Regions from separate parts of the Lysinibacillus sp. FJAT-14222 genome, predicted to be linked through region 3. Evidence: riboswitches for the same ligand, from Rfam matches in the RefSeq annotation. Region 3 holds a riboswitch; each other region holds the start of a gene.

Region 1 (6,601 bases), on a different contig from region 3:
TCCAGTTGTAGAAGAAACTTCTGGTGAGCGTGTAATCGCATCTCCAGCAGCTCGTAAACTTGCTCGTGAAAAAGGTATTGACCTTGCTGCTGTATCTCCAGTAGATCCACAAGGCCGTGTACGTGTACAAGACGTAGCAGCTCATGGTACAGCTCCAGTGGCAGCACCACAAGCAGCTCCAGCAGCACCTAAAGCAGCTGTAGATGAATCACGTGTAACAGTTGAAAAAATGAGCCGTCGTCGCCAAACAATTGCAAAACGTTTACTTGAAGTAAAACAATCTACAGCAATGTTAACAACATTCAACGAAGTAGATATGACAAACATTATGGCTTTACGTTCTCGTAAAAAAGACCAATTCTTCGAGTCAACTGGCTCAAAACTTGGTTTCATGTCATTCTTCACAAAAGCAGTAGTGGCAGCACTTAAAAAATACCCATATGTGAACGCACAAATCGCTGGTGATGAAATTCACTTAAACAACTTCTTTGATATCGGTGTAGCTGTATCAACAGAAGAAGGTTTAGTAGTACCAGTTGTACGTGACGCTGACCGCAAAAACTTCGCTGAAATTGAAGATTCAATTGCAGACCTAGCGAAAAAAGCACGCGACAAAAAATTAGGTTTAGCAGATCTTCAAGGTGGCTCATTCACAATTACAAATGGTGGAGTATTCGGTTCATTAATGTCTACACCTATCATGAATGGTACACAAGCAGCTATCCTAGGTATGCACACTATCAAAAAACGTCCAGTTGAAGTGAATGGTGAAGTAGAAGTTCGCCCAATGATGTACTTAGCTCTTTCTTATGACCACCGTATTATCGATGGTAAAGATTCTGTAGGCTTCCTTAAAACTGTTAAAGAACTACTTGAAAACCCAGAAGATTTATTATTAAATTCTTAATTCCAATGATTTATTACCCCTGCGAACATTGTTTTGCAGGGGTTTTTCTTTTTATGAAACATTCAATGAAAGCGCCGGAAAGAATCATTAGGCAGCCGCCACAATGTTATGAAAGCTTCATATAGTAAAAAAGTATATGGTAGATAAGGTATCAATTATCCTAACTAATAGCTTCTTTTGAATCATTAGAATGAAAGTTTAGTAGTAAATATTTGCGAATTTTCTAAAAAAGATCGTTATCAAAAGGTAGGGATAAAAAGAATGCCATGTATTTGATTGAAGTGTAAACTGGACCTCCTTAGAGATCAGTATCACAAGTGGCTCATCGGACGCCCCCAAGAAAGCACCTAGCCGGAACGGAAATCAACCACACGTTATGGTGATGATCCTTTAAGAAAAATAAAACCCTAATATTGTAATTAGTCAGAAAAGTAATAAAATTATCTTGACGAATAACTTAGTTTTATAGTAGTATCTAATTATCAATTAAATAAACAAACCTCACTTTTGTTCTATTGTGAGGTAGAGGCGCGGTATTTATTAGTTCATTGTTGAGTGCAAGCAAGCGAAGACGCAATGGAGAAGGAAATATCGCCGAAGTATAAAAGGAGCTCGTACTTTTATGCTGGGTCTGCAGTGAATAAGTGCAGGACTGTCCTAGTAAATTACTTTCCAGATTTACTAGGTTGTGCTATCTCGGAATGATGGAATAATAGTGAGGATTTGGGCAACTGTTAAAAAAGTAAGACCTAAGTTCAGAACTTAGGTCTTTTTTGGTACAGTTGTCTTATTTTTTTACAGAAAAGGGGAGTTTTACATGAAAAGAAAATGGTTGGTATTAATGTTGACCGTAATGACAGCAATTTTGCTAGCAGCTTGTGGTACTGGTGACAAAAAGGATACGACGTCATCTAGTAATGAGGGTAGTAAAACGAATAAGGATGAAGGTGGCGGCCAATTCCGTATCGGGATGGAAGCAGGCTATGCTCCGTTTAACTGGACCCAGCAAGGTGATGCAAATGGCGCAGTAAAAATTGCCGATAATGCAGAGTATGCAGGCGGTTATGATGTGCAAATGGCGAAAAAAATAGCTGAAGGCTTAGGAAAAGAATTAGTCATCGTAAAATTGGAATGGGATGGCTTAGTACCAGCTCTACAATCAAATAAAATCGATGCAATCATTGCAGGTATGTCACCTACTGAAGAACGTAAGCAAACTATCGATTTCACAGAAAACTACTATACATCTGATTTTGTAATGGTTATTAAAAAAGGCAGTAAATATGAAAAAGCAAAATCTATCCAAGATTTTTCTGGAGCAAAGATCACATCACAATTAAATACATCTAACTACACTGTTATTGATCAAATCAAAGATGTAAAAAAACAAACAGCAATGGATAGCTTCCCAGCAATGCGTGTAGCATTAGAAGCTGGAAAAATTGATGGCTATGTAGCAGAACGCCCAGAAGGTATTTCCGCTGCTGCTGCAAACGATAAATTCACATATGTAAAGTTTGAAAAAGGCTTTGACACTGATGTTTCAAATACATCTATTGCAGTTGGTTTACGTAAAAATGATGCAGATCTTGAAAAAATCAATGAAATCCTAAAAGGTATTTCTGAAGATGATCGCCAAAAAATTATGGAAGAAGCAATTCATCAACAACCAGCAGCACAATAACATGACTGCACGGGCTGCTTACTAGTCCGTGCAATATCATTTCATCATTATTCTACAAGAATCTCTCTAAATAATGATAATGTCTTAGCTAAAAGTTTCATAAAATAAAAGAAACAGAAGCTCCAATCAAAAAGGGAGATTGCTAAGACGATACTGGAACGAACAAGCAACACGACGTTGTTAGGAGGAACATCATGAGTTTTGAATGGATTATTTCAATTGTTGAGAACAACTGGCAAATGTTTTTACGGGGTGCGTATTATACATTACTTATTTCGATTATTAGTACAATTATTGGTGCACTTATCGGATTTTTTATCGGGATTATGCATACCATCAAAGTTCGTAAAAAGGGTGTAAAATATTATTGCTTGAAGCTCATTAATTTTATACTAACATGCTATGTTGAATTCTTCCGTGGTACACCAATGATTGTACAAGCGATGGTTGTATTTTACGGACTAGATATGGCATTTGGCATTGATATGCACTTTATTACGGCCGGTATTTTAGTCGTTTCACTAAATACAGGGGCTTATATGACGGAAATTGTGCGTGGTGGTATTGTTTCAATTGATAAAGGACAGTATGAGGCTGCTTCAGCAATCGGTATGAATCATTTCCAAATCATGCTACACGTTGTTTTACCTCAAGTTGCACGAAATGTATTACCTGCTACAGGTAACCAATTAATTATGAATATTAAAGATACAGCAGTATTAAACGTTATCGGGGTTACGGAATTATTCTTCCAAACAAAATCGATTGCCGGTAATAACTTCCGCTATTTTGAATCCTTCTTTGTAGCTTGTGTCCTTTACTTCATCATGACATTCACAGCATCAAGAATTTTACTGTATGTAGAAAAACGACTGGATGGTCCAGATGCTTACCAAAAAGAACAGAAAGAAGCAGTATAGGGGGACGAACAAATGACGGTTATTAAAATAGAGCATTTAAGTAAATCATTTGGGCGTAACCAAGTGTTAAAGGATGTAAATTTCCAAGTAGAAAAGGGCGAGGTTGTCTGCTTAATCGGTTCTTCAGGATCTGGTAAATCAACACTACTACGCTGCATTAATTTACTGGAAACGCCAAGTGGTGGTCAAATTATTTACAAAGGTGAAAACATTTTAGACGAAAAGCATAATATTCAAGAATATCGTACACATTTAGGTATGGTATTCCAGCAATTTAACTTATTCAATAATCATAATGTGCTAAAAAATTGCACTGTTGGTCAAATAAAAGTATTAAAGCGTTCAAAAGAAGAAGCTGAGGAAGTTGCTCTAAAATATCTGCAAATCGTTGGCATGGATCAATATGTCAATGCAAAGCCACGACAGCTCTCTGGCGGTCAAAAACAGCGTGTAGCCATTGCACGAGCATTGTCCATGAGCCCAGAAGTAATGCTCTTTGATGAACCGACGTCAGCCCTTGACCCAGAAATGGTGGGTGAAGTATTAAAGGTAATGCGTCAGCTAGCGGATTCCGGAAATACGATGTTAATTGTTACACATGAAATGGAATTTGCCAAAGAAGTAGCAGATCGCGTTGTCTTTATGGATAAAGGTGTTATTGTAGAGGAAGGCCCTCCAGCACAGGTTTTAGTAACCCCTCAGCATGAACGGACAAAAGAGTTTTTAAAACGGACATTAAAATAAATAAGTTTCCGCCTCTGGTTATGAATAACTAAAAGTGAATCCAAACAATTTTATTACTATTAAGCTGGACGTATTAGTTCAGCTTTTTTTTGCGATTAAAGATATAATCTGGGCTACTTCAATTAACGGAGCATTTTAGTCTAGGAACTTCCTTCCACTGATAGCGTCAAATTTATAAATTTTATGCAGTTATTAACCCTTTAATAATGGAGGTAGTATGTTGAAAAAATTATTTATTCTATTTACCATAATTAGTGTTCTGTTAGTTGGCTGTTCGCAAGAAAAAAAATATTACGTATGGGTTGATTCATCAACACAAACTCAAGAAAGTATTGATTCAGCGATAGAAAGGCTTACTATTGCCAAGGTTGATTTCATTATTGATGATCATGGTAGTGTTTTAATAAATGAAAAAGATATGGATAAGGCTGTGATGTGCTGTTCTTAAGCTAAAGGGAGCTATTTTTCAAGAAGGATAATGCCTTTTTTTGAAGTTAAGAGGTCGTTTAGTGGAATGATTTTGAAATTTATTGAAACGAAAACTACGAAATTCAGTCAAGTTTTTAAAAGGAGTGATGATTTTGAAAAAATTTAGTTTAATTATATCTGTAATATTTTTATCAATTGGATTATTGGGCTGTAAAAAAGTGGGGATGAGGAGGAACTCGACAAAGAGATTTCAAAGTCAACTGAGAAAATAACAGATAAGCCTACAATCATAGGCGAAATTGTTCAAATAGAAGGTAAAAGATTTTTAGTGGAAAACAAAACTGAAAAATTACCAGATGGCAGATCAGGTGCGATATGGTTTTCAACTGATGAAATTGAATCTTTAAAAGTAGGACTTACTGTTTCTGTTTGGACAACCAAAATAGAAGAAAGTTATCCAGCACAAGCAGTTGCAGAAAAAATTGAGATTAATGAATAATGGGCGAGATTAAACAAATGAGGTATTAAACTTCCATGAAAATAAAATTTCTGGCACTAAAAATAAAGGCCTAGTCATTAAAAAAAATGGAGATCTGGTTTAGATTGTATTAGGCAGGATGGTCACATTGTAACCTAAACTTTCAAGACTCTGAACAGAATATCGAATAGTGGATTGTTTTTTTTGTTAAGTCTACATACATTTCTTTCCTTGTTAGAAGGTAATAAGCAATTAGCCTTGAGTGACGGATGAGCGTGCTCACTTTTTACCCTTTCGAGCTGCAGTCCGTCTACTTCTAGTCCCATTTGTTTATGACTTCTAAAAATTAAAACGTACACCACTAAAATTGAATTTAGCAATGTACATTTAACGTTTTTTTCTAGAAAATAGGTTACTTTATTTTCTAGAATTCCATTCTGCGTATAAAATAAAGCAAATTGCAAATGCAACGGCTAGGATAAAAAACCATTGCGGTACACCACCAAAGCTCATGTTAACACCTCGAAGTAAAATTTTTATTAGTTATCTTCATTCGTTAAGGGACGCCCAATTCTAAATGTGTTGGGATGAGTCCTACAGTGAAACATCTACTGAATGAGAATATTGCCTCCAGACGCATTGATCATCTGTGCGAAAGAGAAGAGACAGCACCAAATGTTTTCTGTGCGAAAGCGAAGAGACAGCAACAAATGTTTTCTGTGTGAAAGCAAAGCGACAGCAACAATTACGCCAAGACGAAATTGATATAGTTAAAAAAATGGATAGTTACGGAGAAAATATAGGTTTTCTATGGTTTTTTTCTCCACAAAAGTTCAAAAATATTATAAAATAAACAGTAGACATTAGCTTCATGCTAGTAAAGAGAGGTAGAGAGATTATGTTACATTTAAAATGGAAAGATGCTCCAACAGTACGTACAGTTACTTGTAAGCATACAAATGCATCAAAATATTTAGTTTCAAACGTATTAACAGTAGGGAACCAATATGATGTTAAAAATGAAACAGAAGAATTCATTTTTATTATCGATAACACTGGTAATATTGGTGGCTACTATAAAGATTATTTCGAATAAGTTTAATCAATTTCGCCTTGGCGTAATTGCGTCCGGATTTTGAATTGTGCTCGCACAATTCATTCCTTTTAAAATCCGTGACATCCGCCGGAGGCTTTATTTTCATTCAGTAGGTGTTTGGAAATCCCTGAAAAAGGGGAACTACATATGCATTCATTACCACCTTCAGAGGTGGGTTTCTTCTGCTGAATGAAAATAAAAGGGTGGTTCAGATGATTTCTGAGCCACCCTTGTTTGTTGGAAAAGTAGAATCAGTCGCTGTTATTATGGCCCTTTAATTCAGCTACATCCTGTAATTGCTGTTTTTCCTGTTCCGTAGCTGTATGTAGGGCAAAGACATCTT
Region 2 (6,601 bases), on a different contig from region 3:
GATGTTTCCTGCCGCCCCATAGGCAATAGCATTTGACAGTAAATTATTCAGAACCCTATCTAACGCTTCTTCATTACCAAGTGCATAGACAGATATCTCTGGTATCGTAATATCTATCTCTAGCCCCATAGACGTGACCATATCGTAAAATGATAAAATATTTTTTCGGCAAATTTCACTTACATTGATTTTTGTCATTGGATAATCTGTATCCCCAGCCTCCAGCTTTGCTAGGTCAAAAAATGTATGGATTATTTTTAATACTTCCAATGTTTTCGAATGAACGCCAGTGAGCAACCGTTGCCGCTCCTCTTCACTAAGTGACTGCTTAAGCTGCAGCATTTCAGTATAGCCTAGTACAACTGTTAAAGGTGTTTTAAGATCATGAGAAATATTGGCCAACATCTTTTTCATGGAGCTTTCCATTTTTCGATGTGTCGCTAGTATTTTTTGATTGTGGTCCAGCAATGCATTCATCGCATTAAGTAGTTGCTGCAATTCCTGATTAGCTGTCGATGCTAAAATCTTTTCGCTTGATTGTTCGTTAATGATTGCTTGCAGTTTTTGATGCATGTATTGAATAGTAACGTTTTGTTGTTTTTTTGTCTTCACCTGAAAAATGATAATACCTAAGAGCAATACAATTATAAATAATAGAAATATAATCATCTGTTTATCCTTCAAATTTATAGCCAATTCCCCAAAGCGTTTTAATATATTGAGGGTTGGATGGATCGTCTTCAATTTTTTCGCGTAATCTTCTTATATGTACATTAATAATATTTTCGTCTCCATAGTAAGCGTCATTCCAAATCAATTGATAAATTTGCTGTTTTGTAAAAACTCGATTACGATTTGTCACGAATAGTTTTAAGATGGCAAATTCTTTTGATGTGAGCTTTACTTGTTGTCCATTCTTCTCAGCTGAAAAATTAACAAGATCGATCGATAAGTTATCTATCTCTACTATATCTTTCTTCTCCTCTACTTGACTGGAGTATTTTGTAGCTCTTCGAATTGCTGCTTTGACACGTGCCGAAAATTCCAGCATCGAGAATGGCTTGGCGATATAATCATCTGCCCCTAATCCTAATCCTAACGCTTTATCAACATCACTATCCTTGGCTGACATAATGATAATTGGAAGTGATGCTTGCTCTCGTATAATCTTTAAAACTTCTAATCCATTAAGTTTCGGTATCATAATATCCAAGATAACTAAATCAAAGGGTTTGTTTAAACAATTTTGTAATGCCTCTTCTCCATTCACTGCAGAGGTAACAAGGAACCCCTCCATCGTTAAATAGTTTTCTACCATTTCACGAATCGCTTCGTCATCTTCTACTAGTAAAATATGCTTTTGCACTTTCATACACCTCTTCCCAACATAAAGCTTTTTATCAATTGCCATTTATACAACAGTCTACCATATTAAGATTTAGCACCAAAAGCAGGCAATAATTTTGAAAACTAAAATCCTTCCTTTTCAACCAGAATGAATAAATTTTATCTGAATGCTAATTTTTGGTATTTACTTTTATTTAGGTGCTTTACTCTGGATAATGAGTATTTATTTTGGGATATCCGGAATTAGATCAAAACAAACAGGTATTTCAAAATATTTGGGATTGCTCATTATTTTGTTTATTATAGTAATCTATGGATTGATGATTGCTATTTTGGGTTTACGAGGTTTTGGAGCTTAAAGATTGATGGTTCACTTGGAGTTTTTTTCTGACAAGATTGTACGTTTAGGGTTACAAATTCATTTCTTAACTAAAAAAACTGTCCTGCAAGTCATTTTCTATGACTCACAGGACAGTTTTATTTTTTATTGTTCTACTTTTAAATCACATTGCTCTAATGGAAGCATTTTTGTTTTATTCTTGATTTTATAGCCAAGCCATAACAGTAAGAACAGTGGAATCCCGATATATGAGACAAGGATTCCGTACCAATCTATTGTATCTCCCATAAAGGCATTGTAGTTTTGCCCAATAACAACAATCATACAAACCGTAAAGGCAAATAGCGGACCGAATGGAAATAGCCTTGCTTTATACGGCAACAATTTTGGATCCAAGCCCTGTACCTCGAAAGCTCGACGGAAACGGTAATGGCTAAAAGCAATTCCTAGCCAAGCAATGAAGCCTGACATCCCAGAGGCATTTAAAAGCCATATATAGACAACACCGTCACCAAAGAACGATGCTAGAAATGCTAGACAGCCTACAGCTAATGTCGCCATTAATGCGTAGATTGGAATACCTCTACGACTTAATTTCATGAAAATTTTTGGTGCATGTCCATCTACCGCTAATTGCCAAAGCATACGTGAAGATGCGTAGAGCCCTGAATTCCCTGCTGACAGCATAGCCGTTAGAATGATGGCATTCATCAATGAAGCAGCAAAGGCAATTCCTAAACGGTCGAACACCAGTGTGAATGGTGATACAGCGATATCTTCAGATAACAAACGTTCGTCTGTAAATGGGATCAGCATCCCAATTGCAGCAATCGCTAAAATATAGAATAAAATAATTCGCCAGAAAACAGACTTAACAGCTTTCGGAATATTTTTACCAGGGTCATCTGTTTCACCTGCTGTTATTCCAAGTAACTCTGTCCCTTGGAATGAGAATCCCGCAGCTAAGAAAATACCAAATGTAGCAAGGAATCCACCGTGGAATGGTCCATCACTAATGAAGAAATTCGTAAATCCTACAGGAGCTTGTCCTCCTAAAATTCCAAAAATCATTAAGAGACTGATGATAATAAAAATGATCACCGTTGCAACTTTTATCATCGCAAACCAATATTCACTTTCACCATAGCTTTTTACCGATAATAGATTGAACGTTAAAACTACAGCAATAAATAAAACAGTCCAAAGTGCTGATGAGCTATCTGGGAACCAATATTTCATAATTAATGATACAGCAGCAATTTCTGCCGCAATTGTAATTGCCCAGTTGTACCAGTAGTTCCAACCAAGTGCAAAGCCTAAAGCTGGATCTACAAACTTTGTAGCATACGTACTAAATGAACCCGATGATGGCATATAGGCTGCCATTTCGCCTAAGCTCGTCATTAAAAAATACACCATAATACCGATTAGTCCATAAGCGAGCAGCGCACCGCCAGGACCTGCTTGTGCAATGGCACCACCACTAGCTAAAAACAATCCTGTACCGATTGTACCGCCTAATGAAATCATTGTAATATGACGGCTTTTTAATTCTTTTTTCAGCTTCGGCGCTTTATGGCCGAGCTGATTGACTTTTATTTCACTCACGATATAGCTTCCTTCCTTTTTTAAGAGGCAAAAAAAACGCCATCACATGAACGCTGTGATGGCTAAGTAAATCCTCTGTTCCTTCAAAATGATAGCTCAACACGTTGTCCAAACGTGACAGTTCTGTTCCTTTCGGAGACAGCCCCAGCATGAGGTTTTCAAGTCCCCTCACACTTCGGCGATATTTCCTTTCAACTAATATCTCTAATGCTTGTCATTTCCATTAGCATACTCTTAAATATCGCGACCTCTACCTCAATACAAACATGAGGCATATAAATATTAAATTTATGATGTGTATTAGTTTAACATACGACCTATGACATTTCAATAACCTGAGTAATGTTCTGTATTTTATGAATTTTCTACTATTTTTAACAGTGTGATAAAGTGGTATAGTGGTTCAGTTATAATTGTTCTAACAGGGGGGATTTATTTGACTACTCATGAACATTCCAATACTTATCCTAACAAGAAAATTAGCTGGAGAGGAACAACCTTATTACTAGTCATCGGCATAATTTGTATTGCCTCGACATTACGGATGCCGTTAACAGTTGTTGGACCTATTATTTCCTTTATCCGTGAAGACCTCGGCATATCCAATATACTAGCGGGCTTTCTAACAACAATCCCATTGCTTGCATTTGCAATCATATCACCATTTGCACCAATTGTTGCACGTAGATTGGGGCTAGAATTAACATTATTTTTATCGACTATTCTTTTAGCATTAGGGATTGTACTACGCTCCCTTGGCACAACTGGTTTACTCCTGTTTGGTACTGTGCTAATTGGTATAGCCATTTCATTTGGTAACGTACTTATTCCAGGTTTGCTTAAATTGAAGTTTCCCTATCAAGTAGGTTTACTTATGGCATTTTTCACAATGTCGATGAATTTGACAGCTGGACTCGGTGCTGGCATTAGCTATCCTGTTGCCAATTCATCACTTGGCTGGCAAGGTGCTCTGGCAATCGCGCTTATTCTTGTGGTGTTAACTATTTTAATTTGGATTCCACAGTTAAAATTTAATAAGCCTGAGCCTATTGTTGAGACTACGAAAGAACGTACACCATTATGGAAATCACCAGTTACTTGGGCAGTAACAGGTGCTATGGGATTACAGTCATTATTATTCTATACAACCGCGGCTTGGATTCCTGAAATATATACAGCGCAAGGATTAGCAGCAGATCGTGCAGGCTGGATGTTTTCCATCATGCAAATTTCACAAGTCCCAATGGCTCTAGCTGTGCCTATTATCGCAAGTAAAATGACATCTCAACGTCCTCTCGTATTAATGTTTACGGTATTTTACTTAGTTGGCTTTATCGGAGTAGTGATGGAATGGACAAGCCTCGCTGTACTATGGATGGTGCTACTAGGCTTAGCAGGAGGAGCTTCATTCTCATTAGCGATGATGTTCTTTACACTACGTACCCGTACAGCTTTTGAGGCAGCAGATTTATCAGGGTTTGCACAATCATTAGGATATTTATTAGCCGCAATTGGTCCAATCTTATTTGGGTATTTGCATGATTTATTCGGTGGTTGGAACATCGCTGGTTGGCTCTTCATTGTCGTTGTATTGATCCTCTTCTTATGCTCTTTTAGGGCTTCTAAAAATGAATATGTAAATTAAAAAAGGCGGCTCATGTTTAAAGTGAGCTGCCTTTCTCTACTAATAAGGTGGTTTCTGATAAAAATAATTCGGTGTATTGTAAAGATTAACATAAGGCTTATGGAAAATATGAGTCGTAGCTGGTGAAAGAGGTGGAATCAGCCACGTCCAATTGCCTGTAAGCTCACGCTCTGCTGCTGTTTCAGCTTCCTCAAATAATTTAAATTGCTGAGCTGCGGTATGATGATCTACAATGCTCACACCGTCTTCTTTAAAGGAATGGAGAACTGCAATATTCAGCTCAACTAATGCACGATCACGCCATAGTGAAGCCTGTTTTGTTGTATCGAGATTAAAAATTTCTGCTATAGCGGGCAGCATATTATAACGATCGTGATCTGCTAAATTACGTGCCCCGATTTCAGTGCCCATATACCAACCATTAAATGGGGCTGCCTGAAAATCGATACCTGCCATTTGGAAGCGCATGCTCGAAATAATTGGCACTGCATACCATTTAGATCCTAGCTTTTCGACTTGAGAAGATTCAGGATGACGAATCGGTACCTCGAGTACATATTCATCAGGGATTGTAAACGCTTGCGGATCCCTTCCATCTATCTGTATAACAAGCGGAAGCACATCAAATGCTGTTTTCTCGCCTTGCCAGCCAAGGGATTCACATATTTTTGTAAACTCTACGGAATGTGGATCCCCAACGATTCCTGAGTCCATTTCATAGCCTGCATAACGGATTAGCTGATGATTCCAAATACGAACTCGCCCTGGTGCAAAAACGGTTATTGTTGGGCGGATTTTTCCGTCATTTGTTGCATATTGAATATGCTCAAGCAAAGCATTGAAGATATCCTCTTCATTTGAAATATCGCGGGCATCTACAACATGTAGCGACTGCCAAAATAAGCGGCCAATGCACTTATTACTATTGCGCCATGCCACTCGTGCACCAAAGGTTAATTCTTCTGTTGTCGGTATATATTTTCCTGCTGCTTTAATTTGCTGTAATTTATTTTCTAGCCATGCTTTAGACTCATTTTGTTCCATTTGATAAAGTTCTAAAAACCGCTGTATCTCATGTAAATTCATGTCGAATTCCTCCATCTACCCTCATATTAGAGTAATGGAACTATAATCACCACGAAAAAATCTGCTAGAAAACATACATCTTTCATATATGAAATACTTTGTTCAATATTTCATATCATTTCTTCTATTTCTCTAAAACTAAAGTTATTTATGGATTAAGGAAAAGATACATATCAGTAGCCATTATAAATATACTGAGGAATTACAAAGGAAAAACTGTTAAGCATGGGTTCGCTATTATAACGTTTTTTTATGTAGAAGTAGGTAATACATGAGAAGACTTCAGTTACATTTGCAATTTTGTTTATCATTATTAATCTCTTCTCAGTATTTAGGATTAGACGTTATTGCGTGTGCATTAGAAATAAAATTTCCTTAACGAATGGTGATCTTTATTTATCATTATAGTTGGCATAAAAAAAGCATGTTGCACAAATGTGCAACATGCTTGATGACCCGTACGGGATTCGAACCCGTGTTACCGCCGTGAAAGGGCGGTGTCTTAACCACTTGACCAACGGGCCGTGGCTCCGAAGGCAGGACTCGAACCTGCGACAACCTGATTAACAGTCAGG
Region 3 (6,601 bases):
TATAGCTGAGCATGTCTTTCTTTTAAAAGCACATCTATTAACGAAATAAATGCTTCTAAAATATTAAGTGAGTGTTGAATCATGTCTTCTAAGTTACTAATTGATAGTTCATTCACTAATTTTTGCGCGGCCGTATGTACTAATTCATGAGGTTGTTCTATATAACGATACTCCGGTATATTCTGATATTGCTCAAAATGTCCATAATACCATTTCCCAAACGCACATTGATGATGCGTTTTTAAAGTTTCTTTATGTCCAGCCTTTTGAATAGCATTTCGCAAAAAACTAGCATGATCCATTAACCTTGCTGCCAATTGGCTAACTACCGTTTGCTCTAAGGGCTTTCGAATTGTTGGTACAATAGCTTTTAACATTTCAGATACTTGATTCTGTATAATATCCGAGAAGTCACTTGTATGTGATAATTCTGTCGTTGTTATCGCTAAACGATCTACAGCTACTACATTTTCTTCAGATGCGGCTGTTATTTGATGAATTCCATGTGCTGCCTCTTCAATATTTTTACTTGCTACTGTCAAATTAGCAATATTGGCTTTCATGATACTTAAAAAATCAGTGAAGTAATGTTCAACTTGGTCGATATTTGTTTTTGTATTATGTAATTTCTTATCGATGACTGATCGAATCTTCGTCATTTCTTGCAATGAATCTTTAGAACTGTTAGCTAACTTCCCTACCTCCATCGCTACAACATTAAAGCCCTTTCCATGTTCGCCAGCACGTGCAGCTTCAATAGAGGCATTTAAGGACAATAATTGTGTTTGATCAGCAATCTCTGTTACACTTTTACCAATATCGTTCATTTTACTCATTTCATTATTCAGCTGTTCTGTTGAATGAGCTCCTTTGGCTAACAGCTCCTGAACCATCTCTCCTTTTGTAATAGATGTCTCCATATCCTCTACTAGTTGTATCGAATGCAGTTTTATCTCTTGAATATTTGCATTAGCATTTTGCTCAACCGCTAGCATCTCTTCTGTATTTGACGACATTTCCTCACTCATTGCTGAAATATCCCCTACACTCGTTGAGACACTTTGAACCTTTAAAGCTGTTTGAAAATTAATTAACTCCATATGTGCTAGTACAAAGTCCAAAATCGCATTTTTCACATCGATACTTTCCTGCTCGAGTTCCAATTCCAGAATTCGCTTTTTTAATATTTGTATTTCAGAATCATTGTGGATCTCAACGCTTTCATCCATTGGCTTTTGAAATAAACCTAATAATGCCATACAAATTCCCACCTTCCCCTTGGTAAAACATGTAATTATATTATATAACAATAAAATTGGATAGAGTATTAAATTGATGTAAACAAAAATAAGATGTGTCCATTATTGACACATCCCATTCATAGTGTTGAAATACAAATGGCCAAGGAGATCTTGATAATGTTGTGCGTCTTTAAATGAGGCTAATTTTCATCTCAGGCTAATCTCTTCACTGTAGGCGGTCGAGTCGCTTCCTACTTATGTTGTTACTGACGCTGCGCTTTCGCACAAAAAACACTTGTTGGCCCAAGCGGCTCATCGGACGCCCCAGGAAGCTTTGCTCTGTGCGAAAGCGAAGCGACAGCAACAAAGCGCCCAGCCGGAACGGAAATCACCCCCTCGTTTTGCCATAGAACCATACTTTATTTAATATGCCCCTTTAATTTCATTGACATAATAGTTTTTCAACAACATGAAAAGATGTGCCTTTTACTGACACATCCTCTTCAATATTATATGTAAAGCGCCTGTTCTAAATTAAATTCATCATGTAATGCATTTGCTGCACGAATCATTTCGTCCTGAGGTACAACAACGGACACTTTTATTTCAGATGTACTTACCATTTTTACCAGGATACCTTCACGACGTAAACGATCAAACATACGTGCAGCAACTCCTGGATTAGATGCCATACCTGAGCCAATAATAGAGACTTTTGCTAAGCCGATTTCAAAATCAGCAAAACTAAACCCTAGTGATAATTTGCTATCTTCTAGGACACGTAATGCATCGGCGAACTCCTCTTTTAAAATGGTAAACGATACAGTCGGCTTTAAGCCATCAATGATTGCTTGTACGATAATATCGACGTTTATGCGATTTTCTGCAAGTATTGTAAACATATCTGCTAACGAAGCATTTGAATAAGCATCATAACCCACCGTTAGGCGAATAACGTCTGACTCATAGGCAACACCACGTACAATTAAATTTTTCTCCATTTCAACTTCCTCCTTCAATAAAGTACCTACTGTATCTATTTCGCTCGACCGAATGATAACTGGGATTTGAAACTTCTTTGCTAACTCTACAGCTCGCGGGTGTAAAATTTGTGATCCTAAGTTTGATAGTTCTAGCATCTCATCGTAAGAAATTTCTTTTAGCTTTTGTGCCCCAGCAACATGGTTTGGATCAGCTGTGTATACTCCATCCACATTCGTGTAAATATCTACGCGCTCCGCCTTCAACTTTGCTGCAATAGCTATAGCCGATGTTTCCGCCCCACCTTTACTAAACGTCGTAATATTCCGTGAATTATCGATACCCTGTTCCCCTGCAACGATTACGATTTCCCCCTGTGTAAAATGCTTTTCTATTCGACTAGCATCAATCTCATCAATGCGGGCATTGCTATACATATCATCAGTTTGAATACCTGCTTGCCAGCCTGTTAATGACACTGCATCATATCCTTCTTCCTGCAAAGCAATTGCCACTAACGTACTTGTTAGATGTGAGGTTGTTGAAAATAGTGCATCTAATTCACGCTTAGATGCATTGTCTGATAAATCACGAGCCATCTTTGCTAATTCTTTAGCCATACTCCCCATTGCTGCAGTGACAACGACAACATCAAAACCTCTTTCCTTTTCTGCAATCGCCTTTTTCGCAACATTTTGAATGTGCTCTGTTGATGCTAATGCAGCACCACCAAATTTCATCACAATTTTCTCCATCTTTATCATTCTCCTTCGTATTCAATCATTTCGCTGATTATAAAGTAACTAATAAGTTTTAAGCCTTGAAATAATACGATTGGCATCACCTCTTAGGTAGGGGCAACTGCCTTGAAAAAAGGTTGTCTCTAGAAAAACTAAAAAGGCAGCTATCACATAACGTGAAAGCTGCCTATAACATGTACAATAAAAGAAACTTGCGCATGTGTGATAGCTCTCCGAAACGTTTAGAATCGACAGTCTTACATCTCTTAAATGCAAAACCAGCACAGCATCGGAAACAACGATGCTCTACTTCGGCAAGCTCCCCTTTCATACATTTTCACTGGACTCGTTCGTCCTCTAATGTACTACTCTTGAACCTTGCACCTCTATCATCACTAAATAGTGAAGTATTTTATTGAACCTTAGTGAAGAAATTTCCAATTTAATAAGTAGAAACTACTGAAAAACTAAGGCACGGTATATAACATTGCTATATTGAAGGGGCAATGTTATATACAACCTTAGCATATGTCTAATCCTTTGACAATGTCTCTTGTTGAAAATAAGCATAGATATTGCTAGCTAGATTAGCAGGAATACCGGCTTCCTGTAATGCGTGTTCACTTGCCTCACGAATTTTTTTGACAGAGCCAAAATGCTTGAGTAATTGCTGTTTTCGCTTTGGACCAATGCCTTCTATTTGATCGAGGACAGATTGTATAGCATGCTTCTCGTGCTGCTGTCGTAAGAAGGTAATAGCAAAGCGGTGTACTTCGTCCTGAATTCGTTGCAGTAAGTAGAATCCATCGCTTGTGCGCTTTAACGCAATTACTTCAGCTGGATCACCAAATAAAAGCTGTGACGTATTATGCTTTTCATCTTTTGCTAATCCGGCAATTGGAATGACAAGGCCGAGCTCATCTTCTAATACTTCTCGCGCGACTTCCATTTGCCCCTTCCCACCATCAATTAGTACTAAATCTGGCAAAGGTAGACCATCTTTTAATACACGGGTGTATCGACGACGGATTACTTCCTGCATTGCTCCGTAATCATCATGTTTAGCAGCTGTACGTGTTTTGTACTTTCGATACTCCTTCTTTGCAGGTTTGCCATCGATAAATACAACCATTGCAGATACAGCATCTGTCCCATGCATATGGCTATTATCGAAAGCTTCAATCCGTAAAGGCGTAGAAATGCTCATAGCTTCACCGAGTGCCTCACATGCCCCTATTGTGCGTTCTTCCTGACGTTCAATAAGCTGGAACTTTGCTGCAACAGCAATTTCAGCATTTTTAGTCGCTAATTCAACAAGCTCTTTTTTTTGCCCACGTTTCGGTGTCAGCACCCTAACATCTAGTAATTCCATTAAAATATCCGCATCAATGGATTGTGGGATAAAAATTTCCTTAGGCTTAATGTGCTCTAGCTTGTCGTAAAATCGACCAACGAACGTTAAAAATTCCTCTTCTGCCTCTTGATAAATTGGGAAAATCGAGACATCTCGCTCGATAAGCTTTCCTTGGCGAACAAAGAAAACTTGAACACACATCCAGCCTTTCTCGACTGCATAGCCAAATACATCGCGGTTCGTTGTATCACTTGATACGATTTTTTGCTTTTGCATGACTGTATCAATATGTGCAATCTGATCGCGAAATTCCTTTGCACGCTCAAACTCTAAATTTTCTGCAGCCGCTAGCATTTTAACCTCTAGCTCCTTTTTGACAGCCTCAACTCCACCATTTAAAAATTTCGTCATATCCTCAATCATATCGTGGTAAATTTGAGCATCAATATCTTTCACACAAGGGGCTAGACATTGTCCCATATGATAATATAAACAAACCTTGGAAGGCAGTTGTACACATTTTCGCAGCGGATATAAACGATCAAGCAGTTTTTTCGTCTCACTTGCTGCATATGCATTTGGATATGGACCAAAATACTTCGCCTTATCTTTTTTCACTTTTCGTGTTGTAATAAGACGTGGGTGTTTTTCATTCGTAATTTTTAGATACGGATACGTTTTATCATCCGTCAGCATAACATTGTACTTCGGATCATGAAGTTTAATAAGATTAAGCTCTAAAATTAAAGCTTCAATATTGGAGGATGTCACAATGTACTCAAAATCTTCAATTTCACTTACAAGTCTCTGTGTTTTCCCTTCATGAGTACCAGTAAAATACGAGCGTACTCGATTTTTTAGCACTTTTGCCTTCCCAACATAAATAATTGTTCCTTGCCGATCCTTCATCAAATAGCAGCCAGGCTGATCTGGTAAAATTTCAAGCTTCCGTTTAATTAAATCATTCATCGCCTACCTGCCCCCCTTTTCTTAAAACTAGCGTTCGCTTTACTCTTTATTATATAACGAAAAAAAGCCGAGCACATCTATAGATGGCTCGACTCTTGTTTTCTTACAGATTAAGCATGTTTAGTGATAAATGCTTCTAACGCTTCTTTTGGTTGGAAGCCAACAGTTTTGTCTACTAATTCACCATCTTTAAATAATAGTAAAGATGGGATAGACATGATTTGATATTGTGCTGCCGTACCTTGGTTGTTATCTACATCTACTTTTACAATTTTAGCCGCACTACCTGCAGCGTCCATTTCTTCAAGAACTGGCCCAATCATTTTACATGGTCCGCACCAAGCAGCCCAAAAGTCTACTAGCACTAACCCTTCTTTAATATCATCTTGGAAAGTCGCATCTGTTGCATGTACAATTGCCATTTGAAATCCTCCTTAAACTTACTATGCTTGTAGTATAGCATGGATAAATTCGCTTGAGCGAACAATCTGCCTAGTTTGTATAATTTAAGAAAAACAAGGATAAAAGAGTCGAAAAAGGCATTAAGTTTATTTGTTATGAAGCCTAATTTTCTTGAAAACGACCTTTATAGACATAAGTTAACGTAATAAAGAGATAAATAGCTAATGTAATACCTGTTACGATAATAGATGTTGTAAAAATGATACCAATCAGGATTGCACTTAACGCAATAATAGCTATCCAAGTTGTATAAGGGAACCATTTTACCGCATAGGCACTTGTTTCTTCCGGCTGTTTTTTACGCGATTTCAGATGCGCAATCGCAATAATTAGCCAAATGAATAACACAGTGTATCCAAGTGAACCCATTAAGAAATCAAAGGTTTTGCTTCCCGCAAATAAAGAAAATATTACGGCCATATATAAAGCTAACGTACACATTAATATGGCATATACCGGAACTTTTCTTTTCGACAAATGTGCAAAGATTTTAGGAACACGCCCGTCCACAGCTTGTGTATATAGAACGCGAGATGAACCATAAAGTCCCGAGTTCATTGATGAAATAATGGCGAGTATAACAACAGCGTTCATAATATGATCAGCACCAGGAATTCCAATCATTTTAAAAACCATCACAAACGGACTTTCTGGCACCCCATTAACCTCATTCCAAGGAATCAAGCTTACGATAATAAAGAAAGGCAGTAAATAGAAAGTCACAATACGAACTAATGTACTGCGAACAGCTTTTGGCACTACTTTTTCAGGATTTTTCGTTTCAGCCAATGTAATACCAATAATTTCAGTACCACCATAAGAATAAATAACTACAAGCATTGCAGCAATTAAAC

The links. A riboswitch is a leader RNA that binds a small molecule or an ion and turns the genes downstream of it on or off. The one in region 3 is predicted to bind lysine.
Region 1: another riboswitch for lysine. It lies ahead of AN161_RS17010 (transporter substrate-binding domain-containing protein); the one in region 3 lies ahead of AN161_RS00695 (aspartate kinase).
Region 2: another riboswitch for lysine. It lies ahead of AN161_RS22640 (amino acid permease); the one in region 3 lies ahead of AN161_RS00695 (aspartate kinase).

What each region holds. Positions count from the first base shown of each region.
Region 1 covers NZ_LIYL01000042.1:26,491-33,091, forward strand. The annotation lists gene odhB (2-oxoglutarate dehydrogenase complex dihydrolipoyllysine-residue succinyltransferase) at 1-907, shown strand, start outside; lysine riboswitch at 1,423-1,609, shown strand; gene AN161_RS17010 (transporter substrate-binding domain-containing protein) at 1,725-2,591, shown strand; gene AN161_RS17015 (amino acid ABC transporter permease) at 2,786-3,511, shown strand; gene AN161_RS17020 (amino acid ABC transporter ATP-binding protein) at 3,524-4,255, shown strand; gene AN161_RS17025 (hypothetical protein) at 4,473-4,703, shown strand; gene AN161_RS27680 (DUF3221 domain-containing protein) at 4,983-5,183, shown strand; gene AN161_RS31105 (hypothetical protein) at 5,762-5,887, shown strand; gene AN161_RS17035 (DUF6501 family protein) at 6,061-6,258, shown strand; gene AN161_RS17040 (toxic anion resistance protein) at 6,510-6,601, opposite strand, start outside.
Region 2 covers NZ_LIYL01000053.1:1,512-8,112, reverse strand. The annotation lists gene AN161_RS22650 (sensor histidine kinase) at 1-669, opposite strand, end outside; gene AN161_RS22645 (response regulator transcription factor) at 674-1,366, opposite strand; gene AN161_RS22640 (amino acid permease) at 1,832-3,295, opposite strand; lysine riboswitch at 3,380-3,556, opposite strand; gene AN161_RS22635 (MFS transporter) at 3,732-4,940, shown strand; gene AN161_RS22630 (nitric oxide synthase oxygenase) at 4,980-6,026, opposite strand; tRNA gene AN161_RS22625 (tRNA-Glu) at 6,479-6,550, opposite strand; tRNA gene AN161_RS22620 (tRNA-Asn) at 6,552-6,601, opposite strand, start outside.
Region 3 covers NZ_LIYL01000001.1:175,707-182,307, reverse strand. The annotation lists gene AN161_RS00700 (methyl-accepting chemotaxis protein) at 1-1,259, opposite strand, end outside; gene AN161_RS00695 (aspartate kinase) at 1,751-2,977, opposite strand; lysine riboswitch at 3,181-3,359, opposite strand; gene uvrC (excinuclease ABC subunit UvrC) at 3,495-5,285, opposite strand; gene trxA (thioredoxin) at 5,396-5,707, opposite strand; gene AN161_RS00680 (amino acid permease) at 5,850-6,601, opposite strand, start outside.